4 regions of the Pantoea osteomyelitidis genome follow, and region 3 is predicted to be linked to each of the others. Evidence: predicted binding sites of a transcription regulator. Region 3 holds the regulator's gene; each other region holds the start of a gene.
The links. Region 3 encodes CRP, which controls carbon source genes, mostly activating them, when cyclic AMP is high. Its sites were predicted from a motif close to ATGTGANNNNNNTCACAT; they were not measured.

Region 1: the regulator CRP is predicted to act here: its motif matches at 2,991-3,008, upstream of ABU178_RS02550 (YjcB family protein).
Region 2: the regulator CRP is predicted to act here: its motif matches at 2,817-2,834, upstream of rhaB (rhamnulokinase).
Region 4: the regulator CRP is predicted to act here: its motif matches at 2,151-2,168, upstream of epd (erythrose-4-phosphate dehydrogenase).

Annotation. Positions count from the first base shown of each region.
Region 1 covers NZ_JBGFSN010000003.1:61,353-66,076, forward strand. Annotated here, with positions in the region: gene ABU178_RS02540 (MATE family efflux transporter) at 336-1,592, shown strand; gene ABU178_RS02545 (ATP-grasp fold amidoligase family protein) at 1,600-2,550, shown strand; gene ABU178_RS02550 (YjcB family protein) at 2,604-2,885, opposite strand; gene soxS (superoxide response transcriptional regulator SoxS) at 3,147-3,572, opposite strand; gene soxR (redox-sensitive transcriptional activator SoxR) at 3,674-4,159, shown strand; gene ABU178_RS02565 (glutathione S-transferase family protein) at 4,222-4,724, shown strand, end outside.
Region 2 covers NZ_JBGFSN010000004.1:1,089,685-1,094,408, forward strand. Annotated here, with positions in the region: gene ABU178_RS10275 (L-rhamnose isomerase) at 1-1,207, opposite strand, end outside; gene rhaB (rhamnulokinase) at 1,191-2,672, opposite strand; gene rhaS (HTH-type transcriptional activator RhaS) at 2,965-3,786, shown strand; gene rhaR (HTH-type transcriptional activator RhaR) at 3,802-4,701, shown strand; gene rhaT (L-rhamnose/proton symporter RhaT) at 4,706-4,724, opposite strand, start outside.
Region 3 covers NZ_JBGFSN010000008.1:17,823-22,546, reverse strand. Annotated here, with positions in the region: gene ABU178_RS16905 (YccS/YhfK family putative transporter) at 1-1,003, opposite strand, end outside; gene crp (cAMP-activated global transcriptional regulator CRP) at 1,062-1,694, opposite strand; gene ABU178_RS16895 (OsmC family protein) at 1,997-2,401, shown strand; gene ABU178_RS16890 (phosphoribulokinase) at 2,437-3,306, opposite strand; gene ABU178_RS16885 (YheU family protein) at 3,381-3,599, opposite strand; gene ABU178_RS16880 (hydrolase) at 3,603-4,619, opposite strand; gene ABU178_RS16875 (LysE family translocator) at 4,680-4,724, shown strand, end outside.
Region 4 covers NZ_JBGFSN010000005.1:327,880-332,603, forward strand. Annotated here, with positions in the region: gene tkt (transketolase) at 29-2,020, shown strand; gene epd (erythrose-4-phosphate dehydrogenase) at 2,355-3,374, shown strand; gene pgk (phosphoglycerate kinase) at 3,426-4,589, shown strand; gene fbaA (class II fructose-bisphosphate aldolase) at 4,689-4,724, shown strand, end outside.

The DNA of each region.
Region 1 (4,724 bases), on a different contig from region 3:
GATTGGGTTTTTTGATATAAATTCTTCACATCCCAAATGGAAAAAATTCTACTTACATTGTAATTTCAGCATAACTTGCTTGCAAAATTCACAGGATATGCCAGGGGAAAGAGCTTCATTTAACGGGCTGAAATCGTTTACAAAACGACAAAATTTAGCCAAATATAATCAGAGTTTTCCTGAAAATAGTCTCAGACCCCAACTTTTATTCTCATTTTTCGAACCAGCTTAGTTTGAAGTCTTTAATTATCGTCAGGCCCATTGCGCGCTTGTTTATTCAATACAGGGATATTGCAACGAACGCTGTAGTAGTAAGTAATACAAAGGATGAGTCAATGAAACTTAGCGTAATGTCCAATGCCGCCTGGATGATGTCAGAGAAAATCGTCTCCGTTTTCGGCGTCATATTCGTGACCTCCTACGTGGCAAAATCTTTCGGTCCAACCGTTTTCGGTCAGATGGCGTTTTCCACCTCGTTGTTCTCAATGGTGCAAACCGTTGCGATTTTCGGTACCGAAACCATTCTGTTTAAACGCATCAGCAAAAGCGCGCCGAAAGGGCTGCGGTTGATGACGGTGGCGCGCACGCTGCGCATGGTGCTGCTATTGCTGACCTCTGTGCCGGTGTTGATTTGGGTTTGGTACAACATGCAGGAAAGCTTCCTGGCTTTTGCGCTGGCCTCTTTTGTCGCATCGGTTTTCGTCACCCAGGATACCTTCAGCGTCTACAACAATGCGCGTCTGGCTTCGCGGCTAAATACCGTGGCGAACTCCGTCGGCATGGTGCTCAGCTTCGCTATCAGCTTTGTCATCGCCTGGTTCCGCCTTAATCCCCTGTGGCTGACGCTCTCGATTGTGGCGGTCACTCTGGTGCCCTATGTCATCAAGCGCTACAACTTCTATCGCGATAATCAGGATATGGCGCCGCCGCAGGAGAAGCGCAGCACCTATTTTCGCTATCTGATGTATGCCGGCCTGCCGCTGGCTATCTCCAGCATTTTCATCTCTGTTCAGGTGAAAACCGCCCAAATGTTTTTAGCGGGCGCCGGTTCGGCACGCGATCTTGGCCTGTTTGCCGCAGCCAATACCATTGCCGCCTCGTGGATTTTTATCCCCGTAGCGATCATTACTTCATGCTTCACTGAAATTTTCAGGGAGCGTGGCGACACCGCCGTGAAACTGGCAGCGCGGCTGAATGGTTATGTCATGGGGGTTTCATTATTGATGCTTCTCTTCATCGCTTTTTATGGAGAGAAGATTGTGATCGCTTTGTACGGTCAGGAGTACACACAGTCCGGAAGTCTCATTACGTTGCTGTCGATAGCGACCTGCTTTTCGGCAATGGGGACCGTAGCCTATCGCTACATGGTTAAAGAGGGTGGATTTAACTATTTGCTGAGGAAAATTGTCTGTCTGATGCTTATCAGCGTGCCGCTTTCCTGGTGGTTGATCCAGGGCTACGGCATCATGGGCGCCGCGTGGAGCGTTTTCCTTTCAGAGTTCTTGTCCCTTACCGTAATGAATTACTTCTTCAAAAATGGCGTCATTCAAAAAATTCAAGTTTCCTCACTCAACTACAAAACCTACAAATGAGGTCCATATGCTCAAGTTGAAAGAAGAACTCAGAAGAAGCGTACAGTATTTTATCAAGAAGATGCCCTGGTCATACCAGGACCGCATCTACTACTTTCACAAATTCCGTAAGCTGCCTAATCTGCGTCAGCCGAAAGTGTTCAATGAGAAAGTACTGTATCGTAAATTCGTCTTTGGCGATTATCAGAACTATGGCCGTCTGTCGGACAAGTACTCGGTACGCGAATACATAGCTGAAAAAGTCGGCGATGAATATCTGATCCCGCTGGTATATGAAACCACCGATCCCACCACGCTGAACGCATTGCGTAGCTGGAAGAACACGGTGATTAAGCCGAACCACGGTTCAAATATGGTAGAGATTCTGTTGGAAGAGCCGGACGCGCTGAAAAAGCAGCAGATCATCAACAACTGCTACACATGGCTCAAGACCGACTTCGCCAAAGAGGCGCGTGAGATCCACTATCGCTACATCAAGCCGCGCATTCTGGTGGAACAATATATTGGCGATGGTAAAAGCGCGCCGATAGATTACAAATTTCACATGTTCAACAAGCGTGACGGCAATTTTGAATATGTGCTACAGGTGATCTACAACCGGGCTAACCCGGCGCTGTCGATGAACTTCTACGTTAACAATCTGTGTGAAGCCTTTCACAAGATTCGCGACACCGGCCTGGATATCACGCCGCAGATGGCCTCTTTGCAACATGCCCTTGAGCTGAGTAAAAAGCTGGCCAGCGATTTCGACTATGTGCGCGTTGACTGGTACATCCATGAGGAGCATATCTTTTTCGGCGAACTGACCTTTACCCCAGGGGCAGGTTTGGTAACCGGACTGGATCGTGGACTTAATCAGATGATGGGAGATATGTGGATTCAGGACCGCCGCGGAACGCAGAGACCGGGTGTGACCGTGCAGGATGTGAACATTCCTGCCATGTTGAAGAAAATTTGATCGACACAGCAATGTAAAAAACCCCGCTTAGCGGGGTTTTTTATTGCCGGTTATCAGGGCATTGGCCATTCGGCCGGCGTCTGGCTCATCACCTGCACAAAGGCGCTTTTGGATATCTCCATAAAATTATGCAGGTTATCCATGCTCAACGTCATACCCAGCAGCCCGGTCACAAACCAACAGGACATGCCCAGACCAATGCCCCCAAACATAAACGCCATCACGTTATGGCTGGTCTGACGACATTTAATTTTCAGGGTACTGGCGAAAAACATCATCAGGGCGCTGAGCAATTCCCAACGCATAATGAGAAAACTGGTGGTTAATGTAGCCATCTGCAACGAACCTCAAGCGGTGATCATCCCTGACGCTCCGGACAATAATGACGGCGTAAAGGCAGGTCAGGGGGCGCCTTTATGTCGTCCACACATAGCTTAATAGTGTGATGCAGGTCACATTATATCATTCGTTTTGAAAAGTTGAACAAAATCTGTAACTGGTATGGTAGAGAAAATTTTATCGAAACGACGGATAGCAGCAGAGGGTGAACAGCGGGAAGCGAGGGGAGAGAGCGCCCGCACGGGGCGCGCAGGCTGTTAACGAACCGGGCAGCACTCGCCGATGGTGCGCTGAGTAAAGCTGGCGACGTTTTCGCCGCAGCCAAAGCTGACCAGGCGCGGACGCTGTATCGCCTGACGTCGCATCGTATGGCGATATGCGGTCGGCGTTTGCGAATATTGACGGCGGAAAACGCGGGAGAAGGTTTGCTGTGAATCGTAGCCATACTGCATGGCGATATCGAACACCGGCCGATGCGTCTGGCGCAGCGCTTCGGCAGCCAACGTTAAGCGACGCTCACGAATATAGCCGCCCAACGTCTGTTTGGTGACGGTACGGAACATTCGTTGCAGGTGCCATTTTGAGTAACCCGATTTCGCCGCTACTTCATCGATCGATAAGCTTTTATCCAGGTTCTGGTCAATCCAGTCGGTCAAAGAATGAATTATTTCCTGTTGCATCATAGCCTCATCCTTTCTTGTGCACTTTCTTATGTCGTGTGGGATTCGTGGTTTTGATGGGGAAGGAGTATAATTCCTCAAGTTAACTTGAGGTAAAGGGCCAAATGAAAAAAGATCGCAATTACCCTAAGCCGGTGTTAACGCCGGGCGAAGTGGCGAAGCGCAGCGGCGTAGCGGTATCGGCGCTGCACTTTTACGAGTCAAAAGGGTTGATCTTCAGCTCGCGCAACGCAGGCAACCAGCGGCGCTACAGCCGTGACGTGCTCAGACGCGTCGCCATTATTAAGATTGCGCAGCGCATCGGCATTCCGCTGGCGACGGTGAGCGACAGCCTGATGCACGTCCCGGCGGATAAGCGTATGTCGACGCAGGAGTGGGACGCTCTGACGCAGCACTGGCGCGAGGAGCTGGATAAGCGTATCGAAACCCTGACGCGCTTGCGTAACGACCTGGATGGCTGCATCGGTTGCGGCTGTTTGTCGATGCGCGACTGCCCGCTGCGTAATCCCGGCGATCGACTGGCGCAACAGGGATCGGGCGCGGTGCTGCTGGATCCGGGGCATGAGCAGCAGCCGGGCGACGAGGGTTGATGCGCGCAGGTATTTTAGCGACGCCAACTATACTGGTGTAAGAACCGCAACCGGGAGCCGCTATGATCACCGTCCACCATCTTGAGAATTCTCGCTCACACCGCGTGCTATGGCTGCTGGAGGAGTTGGACGTCCCTTATCAAATCAAGCGCTACCAGCGAGAAAAAAGCATGATGGCGCCGGAAGCGCTGAAAAAAGTGCATCCGCTCGGCAAATCGCCCGTGATCACCGATGAAAATCGGGTTATTGCCGAATCTGGCGCGATCCTGGAGTATCTGGAAGCGAAGTACGACGACGAAAATCGGCTGAAACTTTCCGATGAAGCAGCGCAGTTGCAGTCTCGTTACTGGCTGCACTATGCGGAAGGCTCGCTGATGCCGCTGCTGGTGATGAAGCTGATATTCAGCCGCCTTGGCAAGTCGCCGGTTCCCTGGCTGATAAGGCCGGTGGGTGCCGCGCTCGGCAAAGGCGTGCAGCGCGCTTATATCGACAAGCAGCTGGCGCCGCACAGGCAGATGATTGAAACACACCTCGCTTCCCAACCGTGGTTTGCAGGCCAGCGCTT
Region 2 (4,724 bases), on a different contig from region 3:
AGCTTGCATCGGCCGGCACATCATGACGCAGGCACCAGGCTTCCCAGACTGCCTGCCACGGCAGCGACTTTTGCTCTTCCAGCAGCGCCAGACGCGCGGTGTAATCCCCTTCCGCTTCCAGCTGGCGCAGACGGTCGGTCGGCTCCAGCAGCGCACGCAACAGCGCTTTTTTCGCATTGCGCGTGCCGATAACCCAGGCAGCGATGCGGTTGATGGAGGCGTCAAAAAAATCGAGACCGATGTGTACTTTGTCGAATAGCTGATGGCGCACAATTTCGCTGGCGATCGCCTGGGTTTCGTCATCAAGGATCACCACATGGTCGCTGTCCCAGCGTACCGGACGGCTGACGTGCAGCAGCAGACGCGGCACGTAGAGCATGGCGGTGGAAATTTTGTCGGAGATCACTTCGGTGGGATGGAAATGACCCGCATCCAGCGTCAGCGCGGTCTGTCGGCTACAGGCGTAGCCGAGGAAAAATTCATTGGAACCCACCGTGTAGCTTTCCGCGCCGATGCCAAACAGCTTGCTTTCCACGGCATCGATGTGGTGCGCGGGATTTTTCTTCTCGCTGATGATCTCATCAAGCGCAGCCAGCAGGCGCTGACGCGGCGCCAGGCGATCGACAGTAAGATCTTTCATTCCGTCCGGCACCCAGATATTCATCACCGACGGCGTGCCCAGCTGCTCGCCAAACCAGGCCGAGACGCTGCGGCTCGCTTTGCAGTGATCGATCCAGAACTGGCGAATCGCGCTGTCGGCATGAGAAAGCGTAAAGCCGTCGGCGCTCAGCGGATGGGAAAAACAGGTCGGGTTAAAATCGAGGCCCAGATCGTTTTGCTTCGCCCACGCCACCCAGTTTTTGAAATGCGCCGGCTCAATGGCGTCACGCTCTACCGGCGTGTCGCTCTCCAGATAGATGGCGTGCAGATTGAGGCGTTTCGCGCCCGGAATCAGCGACATCGCCTTGTCCAGATCGGCGCGCAGCTCTTCGGCATTGCGAGCCCTGCCCGGATAGTTGCCGGTCGCCTGGATGCCGCCGGTTAACGCGCCCTGCGGGTTTTCAAAGCCGCGCACGTCGTCGCCCTGCCAGCAATGCATAGAAACCGGAATGGCATCCAGTTGCTGCATAGCGTGATCCACATCCACGCCAATTGCAGCGAAACGTTGTTTGGCCAGATCAAAGGCCTGTTCAATCAGCTTTGTCATAAGCGAGTTCCTTAGCAGGTTGACTCAGCGCCGCGAAGCGTGCCTGAGTGGCGCGAAAGGCGCTGTTGTTCATCGGTTCGAATTTATCCAGCGGGAAATTGCGGGCCACGCAGCGGCGGAAGGCGGCCACATCGCTGATTTCGCCCAGCGCCACCAGCTGACAGCCCACATTTCCCAGCGTCGAGGCTTCAACCGGACCGGCGAAAACCGGCAGTTCACAGGCGTCGGCGCAGAGTTGATTGAGAAAATGGTTCTGGCAACCGCCGCCCACCACATGCAGCTGGCTGAAGCAGGCGCCGCGTAGCGCCGCCAGTTCGCGGATCACCTGGCGATAGAGCAGCGCCAGGCTGTCAAAAATGCAACGCGCCAGCGCCGCAGCAGACTGCGGTATCACCATTCCTTGCGCGGCGCAGGCGTTCTGAATCTCCCGCACCATGCTGTCCGGGTTGATAAAGCGGGCGTCGTTGGGATTGATCAGCGCCAGACAGGCTGGCTGGCTGGCAGTTTCCTCGATCAGCTGGCAGAGGTCGGCAATCTGTAGCTCGTCACAGACGCGCTGCAGCAGCCAAAGCCCCATGATGTTTTTCAGCACGCGGTAACCTTCCGCCCCGCCTTCGTTGGTGACGTTGGCATTGAGCGCCGCCGTAGAGGTATAAGGTTGCAGGCTTTCAAAGCCCATCAGCGACCAGGTGCCGGAGCTGAGATAAGCCGCATCTTCTTGTGTCAGCGGCGTGGCAAAAACCGCGCTGGCGGTGTCATGTGTGGCGACAGCGATCACCGGGATCGGGTTGCCACTGGCGTTCTGCCACCAGCCAACCCTGTTGCCGGGCGGATGTGGCTTGCCGAACCAGCTTGCCGGGACGCCAGCCCAGGCAAGCAGATCGCGATCCCATTCGCCGCTCTGAATGTTCAGCAGCTGAGTGGTGGTGGCGTTGGTGTATTCCCAGTTCAGCTCGCCGGTGAGCCGGTAATGGAGGTAATCCGGGATCATCAGCGCATGGGCGACTTTTTCCTGCCAGTCAGGCTGCTGCTGATGCAGCGCGCGCAGTTGATAAAGCGTGTTGAAAGGCAAAAACTGTATGCCGGTATGCTGAAAGATAAACTCACGGCCCGGCTCGCGCAGCGCCTGTTCCATCAGGCCATGGGTGCGTTTGTCGCGATAGCTCACCGCTTCACCGACACGCTGCCCTTGCGCATCCAGCAGCACCATGTCAACGCCCCAGGTATCGATGCCGATGCTGTCAGGTACGATGCCCTCCGCATCCAGCTGCGCCAGTCCGGCACGAATCTCCTGCTCCAAAAGATCCAGATCCCAGCAGTCGTATCCCTGACGGCGCTGACGCTGATTGGCGAAACGGCGCACTTCGCGCAGGCTTATATGTTGCGAAGCCGCGCACCATTCAGCCAACATCACGCGCCCGCTGGAAGCGCCTAAATCAATGGCAACAATATTTCGCTTACTCATGGCGTGTTCTTCCTGTGATCAGATAGTCACAGGGTAGAAATCTCGCCTTTTCATCACCTTCCCCTCTTTGCCAGCAGGTCAGGGCCGCTGGCAGGTTTGCAAAGATGTTCGTGAGGCAGCTCACAGATGTCGCAAAAGCGGCAGATGTGATGTTTGCCGCATTTCCGAAAACTTCATCATCTTTCTTCAATAAAAAACAAATTTCCTGACGCGGAGAGTGCAAAATTCAAGGCAAGGCGCGCAGCGGCTGATTAGTATCGGTTGCAATTATGTTAATAATGGAGAAGGGATCATGACCGTTCTGCATAGCGCTGACTTTTTTCCGGCAGGTAATTTTCCGATTGCTATCGAACCGCGTGTGCCACAGCATGCTTTTCCGGAACACCACCATGACTTTCACGAGATCGTGCTGGTAGAACAAGGCTCAGGCATTCATATATTTAACGGACAGCCGCAAACCCTTTGCAGCGGCTGTGTCTGTTTTGTACGCGATCACGATCGACATCTTTACGAACAGACGGAAAATCTTTGCCTGACGAACGTGCTTTACCGCAGCCCAACGGCGTTTCGCTTTCTGTCCGGGCTGCAGGATCTGCTGCCGCGAGAAGATAGCGCCCACTATCCGTCACACTGGCGTATCAATCATCGGATGATGGGCCAGGCGCTGAATATTGCGACGCAGATAAAAGAAGGTGAAGGCTGGTCGCTGGAAAAACAGGCGCGCCAGGAGCAGCTTTTTTTGCAGCTGCTGGTATTGCTGCGCGAAGCCTGTCGCGATGAGGCATCACAGGATCGGGAGGCGCGCCTGCATCGTCTGCTGGACTGGCTGAATGAACATTACAGTGAAGAGATCGAGTGGGAAGCGTTGGCGGATCGGTTTTCGTTGTCGTTGCGCACGCTGCATCGTCAGATGAAGCAGCAAACCGGCAATACGCCGCAACGTTATCTGAATCGTCTGCGACTGCTGCAGGCGCGTCATCTGTTGCGCCATAGCGACATGCGCATCACTGATATCGCCTTTCAATGCGGATTTGGTGACAGCAATCATTTTTCAACGCTGTTCCGGCGTGAATTCGGCTGTGCGCCCCGCGCGGAGCGTCAGCATAGCGTGTAACCAGGGAGGATTATCATGTCGTTGATATTGAGCCGTGAGGATTATTTTCCTGCCGCCAATCTGCCGGTCGCGGTAGCGGAACGTATGCCTCAGCCCTCGTTTCCGCCGCATCGCCATGAATTCGGTGAGATTGTTATCGTCTGGCGCGGTAACGGGCTGCACGTCTTAAACGAGCGGCCCTGGCTGGTGACCTGCGGCGACGTGTTCTATATCCATGATAATGATTGTCACAGTTACGACACCGTCAACGATCTGGTGCTGGATAATATTCTTTATTGTCGCGATCGCTTCCGGCTCGGGCTGGATTGGTCGCAGCTGTTGCCGCCTCAGACCGACAAGACGCCCGGCTGTTGGCGTCTGACTACCCGCGGTATGTCGCTGGCGCGCGGCGTGATTACTCAGCTTGAACGTGAAAGCCGAAAAACCGATCCTCTCTCTATTCAGCTTTCTGAGGCGCTGTTCCTGCAGCTGGCGCTGATATTGCGTCGCCACGGCTATGCGGCGGATCGTCCCTGGGCGCTGCCGGAAGGCGAGCAGCTCGATCTGCTGATGTCTGCGCTACAGGGCGCGGTCGTACGTCCTTTCGATTTATCCGCGTTTTGTCAGCAGAATAAGCTTAATGAACGTGCGCTGAAACAGCTTTTTCGTCAGCAGACCGGGATGACGATTGGTCATTACCTGCGCCAGCTGCAGCTCTGTCAGGCAAAATATCTGCTGCGCACGCGGGACTGTTTGATCAGCGAAGTGGCCGCACGCTGCGGATTTGATGACAGTAACTATTTCTCCGTGGTGTTTACCCGCGAAATCGGCCAGACGCCCAGCGCCTGGCGGCAACGCTTTTTGCAGCATATCCAGCAAAATAAAACGCCTGCGGCGGAGCGAGAGGAACCAGTGCCGCCAGTGCGGCACCGGTAAGGCCTCAGGCCGCCAGGCCAAGC
Region 3 (4,724 bases):
AGAGCGGCTTCTGGCTGCGCAACACGCGCGCGATGCGGCTGAAGTGATAGAGGCAGAAGTTGCCCACCGGATTATCCGGATGCTGGCGGGCGATCTTCTCCAGCGCGCCGAGCTGCTTATCCATGTCGAACCGGTCCGGCAGCTGATGATAAAGAATGTCGTCCGCCAGTTCGCGCAGGCGCGTGGAGATGGTTTTGGCATTCCAGCGGATCACCGCTTCGGCGTGGCTCTGCTCCACCAGCTTCTGCACCTCTTCCGGCTGATGCAGGCTGACGGAAATATGCTCCTGCAGATCGAGCGCAACCTGAAAGGCGCGCGTCAGCCGCTTATGGCTGTTGTCCCGGCTGGCGGAGAGCATGTGCATCTGCTGATAGCAGGTGGTGATGAGATCCACCGCTTTTTGCTGGCGCGTTAGCAGCGGCGGCAGCGCTTTTTCCGGATCGGTGAGCTGCGTCAGCAAGGTATATTTGGCGTCGCAGTAATCCGCCAGCTCGCGAAAAAGCAGGCTCAGGGTTTCGCGCATCGGCTGCTCTTTCCACAGCCAGAACCAGAACCAGTTGAACAGCCCATACCAGAGCGTGCCGCCGATATAGAGCAGCGGCGGCACCCAGACAGGCATATGCCCTTCCAGGCCGAGAGTGAAGATGGCAGCGATCAGCGCGCCGGGCAGCAACCGTCCATGCAGTGGACTGATCTCGCCGGTAACGCCCAGCAGCAGCGGCATCAGAAACAGAATCAGCGGCAACGGCACTTGCTTCAGCGTCAGCCACTGGATCAGCAAACTGCTGGCGGCAAACAAACTGCCGCCGACAATCAGCCGTTTAAAAAAACGTTTATGGGGCGTGTCCAGACCGGCGATATTGCAGCAGGCGGGCACCAGCGAGAACAGCAGTCCGTTTTGCAGATCGCCCAGCAGCCAGCCGAGCGTCACCGGCAGGCTAAGAACCAGCGTTTGCCGCAGGGCGTAGTTGACTTCAGGATGGTAGATGATTCGGCGCCACATCAGCTCATCGCAAATAAAAACGGCGCGATGTTGCCATCACGCCGTGAGTGATACGGAATTAGCGGGTGCCGTAGACGACGATCGTTTTGCCGTGTGCGGAGATCAGATTCTGATCTTCCAGCATTTTCAGAATACGTCCGACGGTTTCGCGTGAGCAGCCAACGATCTGACCGATCTCCTGACGGGTGATTTTGATCTGCATCCCGTCGGGGTGGGTCATGGCGTCCGGCTGTTTCGCCAGGTTAAGCAGCGTCTGAGCGATGCGGCCCGTCACATCAAGGAAAGCTAAATTACCCACTTTCTCTGAAGTCACCTGCAGGCGACGCGCCATCTGCGATGAGAGGCGCATTAAAATATCCGGGTTCACCTGGATCAGCTGGCGAAATTTTTTATAGGAAATTTCAGCCACTTCGCACGCGGTTTTCGCGCGTACCCAGGCACTGCGCTCCTGGCCCTCTTCAAACAGGCCAAGCTCGCCAATAAAATCGCCCTGATTCAGATAGGAGAGGATCATCTCTTTACCTTCTTCATCTTTAATCAGCACCGCAACGGCGCCTTTCACGATGTAGTAAAGCGTTTCAGCCTTTTCGCCCTGGTGAATCAAGGTACTTTTCGATGGGTATTTATGAATATGACAATGGGACAGGAACCATTCGAGTGTAGGGTCTGTTTGCGGTTTTCCGAGAACCATTCTCTGTTATCCTCTGTTGTAATCGTGCCCAAAATACAGGGGGCCGTTTTCCCTGTCAGGCGGTGAAATCGTCAAGCGTTTCCCATTCAGGAAATTATTCGGGTCTCCGTCGTGAGCTGTGCTCGTGATTCGTCCCGCATTCGTCTATAAGTGACGAAAAATATTTTCAGCTCTGTTTGTAGCACAGCTTTCACCGACTGTCTTGTGTTGTCTCGCTTCAGCAAACGGCGAATCCGGCCGATTGCTGTTTCGCCGGCGAGGGCGTACTCTGACGTTAACTAAATGAATCAGGAGAGTTTATTATGCAGGCTCGTGTGAAGTGGGTTGAAGGGCTGACATTTTTGGGAGAATCCTCATCCGGTCATCAGGTGCTGATGGATGGCAACTCGGGCGACAAAGCGCCGAGTCCGATGGAGATGGTGCTGATGGCCGCAGGCGGATGCAGCGCTATTGACGTAGTGTCGATCCTGCAAAAAGGACGCAACGAAGTGGCGGACTGCGAAGTGAAGCTGACCTCCGAGCGCCGCGAAGAGGCGCCGCGCATTTTTACCTATATTAATCTGCACTTTATTGTCAGCGGCAAAGATCTTAGCGACAAAGCGGTGGCGCGCGCGGTGGATCTCTCAGCGGAAAAGTACTGCTCGGTGGCGATCATGCTGGGCAAAGGCGTGGAGATCACCCACAGCTACGAAGTCGTGGCGCAGTAACGCCAGCGTGAGGCCGGACGCGGCGGCCTCACAGCTTATTCGATACGTTTCCCTTCGATCAGCCGTTTTACCAGCGGCCCCATGATCAACTCCATCGCCAGACCCATTTTGCCGCCCGGCACCACCAACGTGTTGATGTGCGAAATAAATGATCCCTGCAACATCGCCAGCAGATAGGGAAAATCGATCCCTTCCAGCCCGCGAAAATGGATCACCACAAGGCTCTCATCCAGCGAGGGAATACTGCGGGCGGCGAAGGGGTTTGAGGTGTCGACCGTGGGCACGCGCTGGAAGTTGATATGGGTGCGTGAAAACTGCGGGGTAATAAAGTTGATGTAGTCTTCCATCGATCGCACTACCGAATCCATCACCGCCTCGCGCGAGTGGCCGCGCTCGCTGGTATCGCGCACCAGCTTCTGAATCCACTCCAGGTTGACGATGGGCACCACGCCCACCAGCAGATCCACTTTCTCTGCCACGTTGTGCTGCTGCGTCACTACGCCGCCATGCAGTCCTTCATAAAACAGCACGTCGGTATTGGCGGGCAGCGGCTGCCAGGGCGTAAAGGTTCCCGGCACTTGATTCCACGGCACCGCTTCATCGTAGGTATGAAGATATTTGCGCGACTGCCCGTGGCCGCTGTGACCATACTCGGTAAAAGTCTGCTCCAGCAGGCCGAAATCGTTGGCTTCCGGGCCGAAATAGCTGATGTGACGACCGAGATCGCGCGCTTTGCGGATCGCCATATCCATTTCCGGCCGCGTGTAGCGATGGAAACTGTCACCCTCCAGCTCGGCCGCGTGCAGACTCAGCTGTTGAAAGATTTTACGAAAGGCGAGGCTGGTGGTGGTGGTGCCGGCGCCGCTGGAACCGGTAACGGCGATAATCGGATGCCTGGCTGACATGATAAAACTCCCTGTTAAGATCGGGCGATGTGCATTGTTAGCATGATTGCCGCCCCAGTGTCATCCGCTCTCCGTCAGCCGCGAAACTCGCCGCGCGGCATGATGTTGACCGTTTCATGCAGTTCAGACCAGACCAGCACCGCCTCACCGCGCTCCAGCTGACGCCGGACATCCTCGACTTTTTCCGCCAGGCTGCGCTCCTCTGCGCCATAATCGGTGCCTTCGCGCAGCACAAAGGCCTCAATCAGATTGGCGAGCGTTTCGGGATCCACTTGTTGCCAGGGAATTATCACAGCTTAGTTTTCCAGATAAGGTGAAAGCCAGTGCGGCACGCGTCGTTCAAGCCACATCTGCGGCTTGCGCAGCGTACCCCCCACAAAGCCAACGTGACCGCCGTAGCGGGTCAGTTGATAAGTAATGTTAGCAGGTAACCGCGTCGGATCCGGGATCACCTCGTCAGTCATAAAAGGATCGTCCTGAGCGTGGATGATCAGCAGCGGCTTACGCACATCAGGCAGCAGCGGCATGGCGCTGGCGCGACGGTAATAATCGGCGGCATCATGGAAGCCGTGCGCGCGGGCGGTAATGGCATCGTCGAAATCGCGCAGCTTGCGCAGCGCTTTCAGCTGTAACAGGTTGACCGGCAGGGTGCCGGGCCAGGCGCGCAGTTTGCGTTCCGCATTCTTTTTTAGCTGCTCCAGCAGATAACGCTGATAAAGGCGTGAAAATCCGGTTTCCAGCCTGACGCTACATGGCTCCAGCAGCAGCGGCGCGGAGATCACCACGCCCGCATCCAGCAGCGCGCTGTCGCCCTGTTTTCCCATCAGGCAGGCCAGCATATTGCCGCCAAGCGAGACGCCGACCGCGGCGGTGGGCGCTTTGCCCCAGCGCTGCTGCAGCCAGTGCAGAAAATACGCGGCATCTTCCGTTTCGCCGGAATGATAAATACGTCCGAGACGATTCGGCACGCCGCTGCAGCCGCGAAAATGCATCACGACGCCCAGCCAGCCGCGCTGTTGCCAGGCCTGCAACAGTCCATGGGCGTAGGGGCTGTGAAAGCTGCCTTCCAGCCCGTGGAACAATACCACGCGCGGCTTATGGCGCGCCTGCGCGGGATCTTCGCTCCAGGCGAGATCGACAAAATCGCCGTCGGGCAGGTCGAGGCGCTGCCAGTGCGGTTTCAGGGTAATGTGACGACGAACCAGACGCGGCAGCACGGTTTGCAGATGCGGATTACGCATACCCGCCATCGGCGTAAAGGTCTCAACTGGCGCGTGACTAAAATTCATGTCGTAAAGGCTTGTCTGATTCATATCACACTGTTAGCTTCGATGGGCTGTCTGTTTTTTCTGGGTGAGGAGCACCCGACATACATGGAACTGAGTCTGTTTTTTTCAATGCTGGGCTTTCTCTGGGTT
Region 4 (4,724 bases), on a different contig from region 3:
GAAGCCTTAATCCGACCTGGAGTAAAAAATGCCCTCTCGTAAAGAGCTTGCCAACGCTATTCGCGCGTTAAGTATGGACGCAGTACAAAAAGCCAAATCGGGACATCCGGGTGCCCCAATGGGCATGGCTGACATCGCTGAGGTGTTGTGGCGTGATTACCTGAATCATAGCCCCACCAATCCACAGTGGGCGGATCGCGACCGCTTTATCCTCTCTAACGGTCACGGTTCCATGCTGATTTATAGCCTGCTGCACCTCAGCGGTTACGATCTGCCGATGAGCGAGCTGCAGAACTTCCGTCAGCTGCACTCAAAAACTCCAGGTCACCCGGAATATGGCTACACCGTGGGTGTGGAAACCACCACCGGCCCGCTGGGGCAGGGCATTGCTAACGCGGTAGGTTTCGCCATCGCCGAGCGCACGCTGGCTGCGCAGTTCAACCGTCCGGGTCATGAGATCGTAGACCACAATACTTACGTCTTCATGGGCGACGGCTGCATGATGGAAGGGATCTCACACGAGGTCTGTTCACTGGCCGGTACCCTGAAGTTGGGCAAACTGGTTGCTTTCTACGACGACAACGGCATCTCCATCGACGGTCATATCGACGGCTGGTTCACTGACGACACCGCCGCACGTTTTGAAGCCTACGGCTGGCACGTCGTGCGCGGCGTTGACGGCCACGACGCGGAAGCGATCAAAAAAGCGATTGAAGAAGCGAAAGCGGTCAGCGACAAGCCTTCGCTGCTGATGTGCAAAACCGTTATCGGTTTCGGTTCACCGAACAAAGCGGGCACCCACGACTCGCACGGCGCGCCGCTGGGCGACGACGAAATCGCGCTGACCCGCAAGCAGCTGGGTTGGGAGCATGCGCCGTTCGTGATTCCGCAGGAAATTTATGCCGAGTGGGATGCGAAAGAGACGGGTAAAACCAAAGAATCTGCATGGGATGAGAAGTTCGCTGCCTATGCCAAAGCGCACCCGGAGCTGGCGGCTGAATTCAAACGCCGCATGAGCAATGAGCTGCCGGCCAACTGGCAGGAAGAGTCGCAGAAGTTTATCGAGCAACTGCAGGCTAACCCGGCGAAAATCGCCAGCCGTAAAGCCTCACAAAATACCATCGAAGCTTTTGGCAAGCTGTTGCCGGAATACCTGGGCGGCTCCGCTGACCTGGCGCCGAGCAACCTGACCATGTGGTCCGGATCGAAGCCGATCAACGTCGACGCGGCAGGCAACTACATTCATTACGGCGTGCGTGAGTTCGGTATGACCGCCATCGCTAACGGTATCGCGCTGCACGGCGGCTTCCTGCCGTACACCGCGACCTTCCTGATGTTTGTGGAGTATGCCCGTAACGCGGCGCGTATGGCGGCGCTGATGAAGATCCGTCAGGTAATGGTTTATACCCACGACTCTATCGGTCTGGGTGAAGATGGCCCGACGCACCAGCCGGTCGAGCAGCTCGCCAGCCTGCGCACCACGCCGAACATGAGCACCTGGCGTCCCTGTGACCAGGTTGAATCTGCCGTTGCCTGGAAATATGCCATTGAGCGTAAAGATGGCCCGAGCGCGCTGATCTTCTCCCGTCAGAACCTGGCGCAGCAGGATCGTAGCGCTGAGCAGCTGGCGAACGTGGCGCGCGGCGGTTATGTGCTGAAGGATTGCGACGGCCAGCCGGAGCTGATTCTGATCGCCACCGGTTCCGAAGTAGAACTGGCTGTGGCGGCGTATGACCAGCTTTCCAGCGAAGGACGTAAGGTGCGCGTGGTTTCCATGCCTTCTACCGACGCCTTTGACAAGCAGGACGCTGCTTACCGTGAATCGGTACTGCCGAAAGCGGTGGCCGCACGCGTCGCTATCGAAGCCGGTATTGCCGATTTCTGGTTCAAATACACTGGTCTGAACGGCGCAATCGTCGGCATGACTACCTTTGGCGAGTCTGCACCGGCAGAGAAGCTGTTCGACCTGTTTGGCTTCACCGTTGAAAACGTTGTGAAAACCGCCAAATCGATTCTGTAATCGCGATCTACGATTCACGCCCGTGGCAGCACGGGCAAACAGCGTTTAACGTTAAGGGCGACTTGTTCGCCCTTTTTGCATCTATTCCTCCGGGAATTATTCCCGCAGTAATAATTTTTCTGACGAAAAATTGTGACGCAGATCCAATTATCAACAGCACAATTGATCGCAATCATTCCTGTTATTCCTCAGTTGCTTTATTCTCGCTGAACCGTTTCAGTTTGCGGTTTTGATACCGCTGCGCGGCCCGCAGGCAGTCAAGAATTTCCTGTACAAACCTGTGCGAAACGCTCAGGCTATTAGCACATTTTCAGGCAGTTAGCGCAGGAGAGATATGACCGTTCGGGTTGCGATAAATGGTTTTGGCCGCATTGGGCGCAACGTATTGCGCGCGCTGTACGAAACCGGTCGTCGGGCTGAAATCACGGTGGTGGCGATTAACGAGCTGGCGGAAGCCGTGGGTATGGCGCATCTGCTCAAGTACGATACCAGCCATGGCCGCTTCGCCTTTGACGTGCGCCAGGAGCGCGATCTGCTCTGGGTAGGAGACGATACTATCCGCATTCTGCATCAGGCGGAGTTACAGCATCTGCCATGGCGCGAGCTTAACGTGGATATCGTGCTGGACTGCACCGGCGTTTACGGCAGCCGTGCCGATGGCGAAGCCCATCTGCGGGCGGGCGCGAAGAAAGTGCTGTTTTCCCATCCGGGCGGCAACGATCTTGATGCCACCGTGGTGTTCGGCGTGAATGAGCAGGCTCTTAAACCAACCGATCGCATTGTCTCTAACGCCTCCTGCACCACCAACTGCATTATTCCGGTGATCAAGCTGCTGGATGACGCCTTTGGCATTGAGACCGGCACCGTCACGACGATCCATTCGGCGATGCACGATCAACAGGTGATCGACGCTTACCACAGCGATCTGCGCCGCACGCGCGCCGCCAGTCAGTCGATCATTCCGGTGGATACGCGTCTTGCCGCTGGCATTACGCGTATTTTTCCGAAATTCAATGACCGCTTCGAAGCGATTGCGGTACGCGTGCCGACGATCAACGTTACCGCCATCGATCTCAGCGTTTCTGTGCGCCAGGCGGTGAAGGCGAGTGAGGTCAACGCCTTACTGCAAAACGCGTCAGAGGGGGCATTTAGTGGTATAGTTGACTATACGGAAATACCGTTAGTCTCAGTAGATTTTAACCACGATCCGCACAGTGCCATAGTGGACGGCACGCAGACGCGGGTCAGCGGTCAGCACCTGATCAAAACCCTGGTTTGGTGTGACAACGAATGGGGCTTTGCTAACCGAATGCTCGATACGACGTTAGCAATGGCCGCACGCGGTTTCAGGTAAGACGCGGTTTGTGTCTGACAAAACTTATGAGAATCAACGAGAGGGTTTACCATGTCTGTAATTAAGATGACCGATCTGGATCTTGCTGGTAAGCGTGTTTTGATCCGTGCCGATCTCAACGTGCCAGTAAAAGAAGGGAAAGTGACGTCAGACGCACGTATTCGTGCTTCTCTGCCTACCATCGAAGCGGCGTTGAAACAGGGCGCGAAAGTGATGGTTACCTCTCACCTGGGTCGCCCGACCGAAGGTGAATACAACGAAGAGTTCTCCCTGCTGCCGGTTGTTAACTACCTGAAAGAAAAGCTGAACGGCACCACGGTCACTCTGGCGAAAGATTACCTGGACGGCGTTGATGTCGCCGCCGGCGAGCTGGTGGTGCTGGAAAACGTCCGCTTCAACAAAGGCGAGAAAAAAGACGAAGAAACCCTCGCGAAGAAATATGCTGCGCTCTGCGACGTGTTTGTGATGGATGCCTTCGGCACCGCGCACCGCGCGCAGGCTTCTACCCATGGCGTCGGCAAATTCGCCCCGATCGCCTGTGCCGGTCCGCTGCTCTCTGCCGAGCTGGAAGCGCTGGGCAAAGTAATGAGTAACCCGGAGCGTCCGCTGGTGGCAGTGGTCGGCGGCTCTAAAGTTTCCACCAAATTCGACGTGCTGCAATCGCTGGTCAACATCGCGGATACCGTGATTGTCGGCGGCGGCATCGCCAACACTTTCGTCGCGATCGATAACAACGTGGGTAAATCACTCTACGAACCTGACTTTGTCGAAGCGGCGAAAAAACTGCGTGACGAGCACGGCATTCCGGTACCTGTCGACTCCCGCGTCGGCACGGAATTCTCTGAAACTGCCCCGGCTACCGTGAAAAAAGTTTCCGAAGTGGCGGATAACGAAGAGATTATGGACTTCGGTGACGAAACCGCCCAGGCGATGGCGAAGCTGCTGAAAGAAGCAAAAACCATTCTGTGGAACGGTCCGGTCGGCGTGTTTGAGTTCCCGAACTTCCGTAAGGGCACTGAAATTATCGCCAATGCTATCGCGGACAGCGACGCTTTCTCGGTAGCGGGCGGCGGCGATACGCTGGCGGCGATCGACCTGTTCGGCATTGAAGATAAGATCTCTTACATCTCTACCGGCGGCGGCGCTTTCCTGGAATTTGTGGAAGGGAAAAAACTGCCTGCTGTAGCGATGCTGGAAGAGCGTGCTAAGCAGTAATCCTTTAGGGGCGGCGTATCGCGTCGCCTGAAGTGTTGCCCGGTTACGGGCGTTGAATCCGTTATGCGGCCAACGAAACAGGACAAACAGGACACAACCATGTCTAAAATTTTTGATTTCGTAAAACCCGGCGTT